Regions from separate parts of the Pseudoalteromonas sp. AS84 genome, predicted to be linked through region 2. Evidence: predicted binding sites of a transcription regulator. Region 2 holds the regulator's gene; the other holds the start of a gene.
The links. Region 2 encodes FliA, which starts transcription of late flagellar genes. Its sites were predicted from a motif close to CTAAAGNTNNNNNNNNNNNNGCCGATA; they were not measured.

Region 1 (3,161 bases), on a different contig from region 2:
TCATATTTAAAAATAACTTTTCCTGCTTTATCTAAATTTTTGTCACTAAATAAACTAAGGGTTACAAATGCATTATCCACTTCTGGATAAATACTTAAATTACCAATTTCTGCAATTTTAACTTGATCGTTATTGCTATCAACAAAGTAAGCACTCAATTTACCGTAGCTACTAAACTTACCTTCTCGTTTTATATTCAATAAAAACTGAGGACGTTGATTGCTTTCATTTAGCACTAGCTTAGCTTGCTCTATGGCAACTTCTGGCTGTTTCATGTCTTTACGTAACAAAATAGGAATGCTGTAGCTCATAATCATATTAACTTTTATTGAGCTTGTTTTATTAGTATTTTCACTAGGCAATGCTTGAAATAGAAGATGAGAGCGGTACTCACCAGAAGCTAGGCCTTTAGGTTTACGTATTACTATTTTTACTGTTTGTTTTTCACCTGGTGCTAAACGCATTTGTTTTGGTGACAAACGTGCCATTGAACTTAAACTTTCGCTTGTAGCCTCTGCCAACTGTATGTAGCCACCGCTTGGTTGCGCTTGCTTCTCACTCCATAAAACACGATATGTTTGATATTCATCACCTGTATTAATTACAGTAACTTTAGCGGTTCGTTGACGTTCATCAAAACTAATACGGGTTGGAGAGATAAGTAAATTTGCGTATGCATTTTTTCCTAAAATACATACACTCAGTGCGAGCAGCACTACAACTTTATAAAGCATGTTTTTCCTTTAGTAATCAATCGTAATTTCTAATTGGGTGTCAGTAATAAAATGACCATCTAAGTAACTTTGGCTAGTCCCTGTCGTTATTAGACGGCCACCTACTTTGAGTAAAAGTTCTCCAAACTCATCGCTAGCTTGCGTTCTTGGTAAATCCGCTAATACTACCGAAAACTTGGCACTATTAGATCCAAGTACTTCACTTTGCAATGTAGAGTCACTCGTTTTGTTAAACGATATTTGAGTAAGGGGAGGTAAATCGGTAAATAAAAGTTCTGCGGGATTCCCCTCAGTTAATACGTAAATACTACCAAATGTGGTTATTTCACCATCGTGGTTAATCGTGATAGAGCTTAAAGTATTATTTTGAGGGATAACTAAAGTGCCAAAATTAAGCGCTTCTTGTTGTATGCTTGCGCTATAGGCTTGCTCGCTAAACATTAACAAAAGCCAAACAGAAACATACAAAAAGCGCATTGTTTGTTTAAACACTAATTAATATGACACTTCAATATTAAAGCTACCAGAATACTCACCATCAGGGTAATCCACACTTGATGCGTTTGATGAAGTAGAAAGAGTCGCGCCTATATTAAATGATACAGCGCCATCAGCACCAGCTTGTAGGTTAGGAGTACCCTGCGTATAAAGCGCTCCTGCATTTGTTCCGCTCGTTATAAAGTAAGTCCAAGCATCTACAGTAAAATCAGGTTCATTTAAGCCTTGGCCAGCTAAGGGTAGTATTAAAGTATTTACTGGGTCGCTAATGGTTAAAATAGAGTTTGGTACTACATCTGACACACTAAAAGCACCCGCTTCACCACCTTCAATTATTGAGATACTCGCAGCGTTACCAGTTGGATTATCTTGTGAAGTAACAGGGCTCGCAGCTGGATCAGGATTAACTGTCAGCGTTGCTTGTTCGGCGCCTAATGGATCTGAAATAGCACGAATAGTACCAAAATTTAAATCGTTATCTTTTGTGAGTACTACAGCATTTTGTACTGTTACTTTCGCTTCAAATGACTCTGTAGCAGCATAAGTGCTAAACGAGCTGACCACGGTGGCTACAGCTAATGCAGATAAATAAAACTTCATGCTAAATCCTTATAAGAAAATGGGCTTTATCAAATATTTGCCCAACTATAGTTAGTATCGACTATTAGTACAAATACTTTAATACTATATAAGTTTAAAAGGCCTAATTTATTAATTATATTGGTTTTCCGACAAAAGCAGCAATATTACATGCTTGATCAAGCTGATTAGCTAAATAACAAAACGCACTTACTTGAGCATCGTTTTTAAATGGACCTACACGTAATCCATACAAAGTCATATTATTATTTTCACGTTCAAACATAGTAAAATTAAATTGAGTAAATGCACTGGGGTATAATTGCTTAAGCCTTTCGACTCTTGCTTTAACAAGCTCTGGCTTTAAATACCAACCAAGCTGTGCTCCAATTTTAGTTTCATCTGTTAAGGTGAGTTCTGAATTTTGTAAGTTTGGTGTTTTTACTTCGGGAGTGTTATTTAGTGCCGTCGGTTCCAAATTCTGTGAAGGCTGATTACCATAGGTAATATCGGTTTTATTTTGCATGAGTAAAGGAGGGTTTTCAGTTAATTCACTTTGAGACGATAACGCCATAATTAATAGCTGTAAATCATCTTCCATAGCAGTTAAACGACCAATGCTTTCTTGCTGTAAGCGCCACTGCAAAACATACTCTTTTACTTGTTTATCAGTTATTAAAGAATGCTGCACGCTCTCGTTATTTACAGTTGCGCTGCTACATCCATATAAATAAAAAGATAAGAATAAAACTGATATTAAATGACAAGACTTAAAATACCGCATTGCAAAAGCACTCTACTAACCAAGATAATAAATCAAAGCAAATTTTGCGCCACTTTACACGCTTTAAGTTAAAGCTTTACAGGTTTATCTGTGTAGTTACTTACTATGCAATCGAGTTTATACAGCTTGAATACGGCACAGTCTGCTTTTGCATTTTTAAAATTTTGGTAAGAGCCAAGTTTCAGCCTGTAAAACATTTTGTCGTTTATTTTGGCGGTTTCTACGTTAGTCAATATTTTGTCTCTAAACAACGGTGCTGCTTTAGTATTTAGCTCTTGCCATGCTTTAGCCACACCTTGCTCTGAGTCAACCGAAGCGACTTGCAAAGCAAATACATGCTTAGGCTTATTTAATTTTACAGTTTGTTTTTTATTACTGTAGTTTTGTTTAACTTGTTGGCGTGACTTAACATTGCGTGTGTTTCGTGGCGAACGTACAGACTTGCTGCTATACCCTTGATTAGACTGCGCAATAGCTTTGCTGTTTATAATATCAATATGATTTACGAGGTAAGTTATTTCTTTTTCTAATCTTAAAATTCGCTCTATACCTTCACGAGCTTGTTG
Region 2 (3,161 bases):
TGCAGGTTCTGGCTTATCCCTATTTTGAATAGTCGCGAACATTTCATTAATGGTGTCGAGCGCTTGTAAAATAACATCCATTAACTCTGAATTGACAGTTCGCACGCCTTGACGTAATAAATCAAATACGTTTTCAGCGCCATGGCAAGCATCAACAAGTTCTGTCATCGCTAAAAAGCCTGCTCCACCTTTTACAGTGTGAAAGCCTCTAAATATAGCGTTTAGTAACTCTGTATCTTCTGGATTATTTTCCAGTTCAACTAACTGTTCAGATAAAAGCTCTAGGATTTCTCCTGCCTCTACAAGAAAGTCTTGTAAAATATCTTCATCGACTTCAAACATGCAGTTACTCTCCTCTTAGAAGCCCAAACTTGATAAAAGATCATCGACTTCATCTTGATCAGATACAACATCATTACGCGATTCTTTATCAATAATAGGGCCTTCAGGACCTGCTAAAGTTTGTGTGGCAACTGGTTCTTTTATTTTTTGTTGTTCTACTTTATTCGCTGTGTTGTCACTATCATCTTGTTCAGCAAAAGCTGTTAAAAGATGAAGTAAGCTTTCTTCTACTTCTCTAACAAGTTCTATAACACGACGAATAACTTGACCCGTTAAGTCTTGATAATCTTGAGCCATTAGTACATTTGTCATTAAGCTTTGAAGCTCATCAGTTTTGTGATGAGAGTTATTCATAAACTTATCGATACTATGGCAAAGTTGTTTAAACTCACCAAGCTCAATCTCGCGACTCATTAAACGATCCCATGTCGGTTTGATATGAGATATTTCATCTGCCAGTTGTTGAGCTATAGGTAAACTAGCCTCAACAGCATCCATTGTTTTATTAGCCGCATTCTCTGTCATTTCTATGACATAATTAAGCCGCTTTTTAGCATCTGGAATAGCATCAGTCGTTATATTAGTTAAGCGAGTATCAAGCTCAAAGCTTTTAAGTGCTTCGTGCAGTTGACGAGTCAACTTCCCAACTTCAGCAAATAATTTAGACTGCTCTTGTGAAGCGGTCTCTAAAATCAACTCATTTGCCTTATCTTGCTCATCGTTTTCTAAAAAAATGACGAGTTGACGAGCTTGTTCTAACGTTATTTGAGGCGCAGCTGGTGCTGACATAAGCCTCTCCCCCATCATTAGCCTAAGCGTTCAAATACTTTTTCTAATTTAGTTTTTAATGTTCCAGCCGTAAACGGCTTAACAATATAACCATTAACGCCAGCTTGCGCTGCAGCTATTATTTGTTCTTTTTTAGCTTCTGCCGTTACCATCAATACAGGGATATGTTTTAACTTATCATCTGCACGAATTGCTCTTAAAAGGTCAATGCCTTGCATTCCAGGCATATTCCAATCTGTAACCACAAAATCAAATACTTGATTTTGTAACATAGGCAAAGCTGTAGACCCGTCATCAGCTTCTTGAACGTTAGTGAAACCTAAGTCACGTAATAGGTTTTTTATAATTCGTCTCATCGTTGAAAAATCATCAACTACAAGAATTTTCATGTTTTTATCCAAAACATCCCCCAGTGAGGTATTAACCTTAGTTTACTTACTACTAGTTTATCCAGTCATTGATTTTAGCTTTAAGCTTAATCATCGCCTGACCATGTATCTGACTTACACGCGATTCGCTTACATCGAGTATATGTCCTATCTCTTTTAAATTCATTTCATCGTTATAGTACAAAGAAAGCACCATTGCATCACGCTCTGGTAATGACTTTATCGCGCTTAGCAAAGACTCATTAAACCGGTCATTTTTAACATTATTAAAAGGTTTGTCTAGCGCTAAATCTTGGCCTACGGGAGTAATAACATCCTCATCGACACCAAGGTCTTCTATGCCTAATACTTTACTGGTATTAACATCATTTAAAATATGATGGTACTCATTGAGCGAAATTTCAAGTTTTTCAGCAACTTCTGTATCTGTTGGTTCGCGGTTCAGACTACTTTCGAGCCCAGTAATTGCTTCTGCAACTTGTCGGCTTTTACGGTGTACTGAACGAGGAGCCCAATCACCACGGCGCATTTCATCAAGCATAGCACCGCGAATACGAATACCAGCAAAGGTCTCAAAGCTTGCACCTTTTGTCGCATCAAAGTTTTTTGAAGCTTCTATTAAACCTATCATTCCTGATTGAATTAAATCATCAAGCTGAACGCTAGGTGGTAATCGAGCAATTAGATGACAAGCCACTTTTTTTACAAGTGATGCATGTTTCTCAACAATCACATTTAAGTTTTGTGTTGATTGATATCCCATAGCTCTATTCACCAGTGTTGTCATAATTAGCCGTTTACTAGTTTCTCAATGAAAAACTCTAAATGCCCAGATGGTTGATTTGGTATTGGCCATTTAACTGCTTTTGTTGCCAGTGTTTTAAACGCAAGAGCGGCTGGCGAATTTGGAAAGAGTTCTACGATTACTTTTTGACGACGTGTTGCTTTGCGCATATTTTCGTCATAAGGAACCGTTGCGACTAGCTCCATTGATACATCTAAAAAGCGATCTGTTACTTTAGAAAGCTTTGCAAATAATTCGGTACCTTCACGCATACTGCGGACCATATTGGCGACAATTTTAAACTTATAAACACCGTGCTCACGGCTTAATACTTTAATAAGTGCGTAAGCATCCGTTATTGATGTTGGTTCATCGCACACGACAACCATTACATCTTGTGCCGCGCGAGAAAAGCTCAGTACCATGTCTGAAATACCAGCGGCGGTATCTACAATTAAAATATCAAATTCGGTATTTAATTCGCTAAACGCACGAATTAGTCCAGCATGCTCAGATGGCGATAGCTCCACCATACTTTGCGAACCAGACGTAGCGGGTACAATTTTAATACCTGCTGGGCCTTCAACTAAAATTTCGTCAAGCTCACATTCACCAGACAAAACGTGTGATAAATTACGCTCTACACGTAAACCAAGCATTACATCACAGTTTGCTAAACCTAAGTCAGCATCCAGCACTAATACTCTGTTACCTTGTTGCCCTAGTGCAATAGCTGTATTTAGAGAAACATTTGTTTTCCCTACTCCACCTTTACCACCGGTTACAGCGATAACTTTTACGCCGTTGTTATTGTTTTGACTCATCTTGCGCAGGCCGCTTGCTTGATCTAATACTGT

Region 1: a site for FliA is predicted at 1,888-1,914, ahead of WNY79_RS09150 (DUF4402 domain-containing protein). Genes of this name have one in related genera too.

Annotation. Positions count from the first base shown of each region.
Region 1 covers NZ_JBBMQY010000007.1:30,105-33,265, forward strand. The annotation lists gene WNY79_RS09140 (fimbria/pilus periplasmic chaperone) at 1-734, opposite strand, end outside; gene WNY79_RS09145 (DUF4402 domain-containing protein) at 744-1,175, opposite strand; gene WNY79_RS09150 (DUF4402 domain-containing protein) at 1,230-1,832, opposite strand; gene WNY79_RS09155 (SPOR domain-containing protein) at 1,948-2,502, opposite strand; gene WNY79_RS09160 (SPOR domain-containing protein) at 2,664-3,161, opposite strand, start outside.
Region 2 covers NZ_JBBMQY010000010.1:71,420-74,580, forward strand. The annotation lists gene WNY79_RS12030 (chemotaxis protein CheA) at 1-342, opposite strand, end outside; gene WNY79_RS12035 (protein phosphatase CheZ) at 358-1,131, opposite strand; gene cheY (chemotaxis response regulator CheY) at 1,149-1,532, opposite strand; gene WNY79_RS12045 (RNA polymerase sigma factor FliA) at 1,573-2,283, opposite strand; gene WNY79_RS12050 (MinD/ParA family protein) at 2,310-3,161, opposite strand, start outside.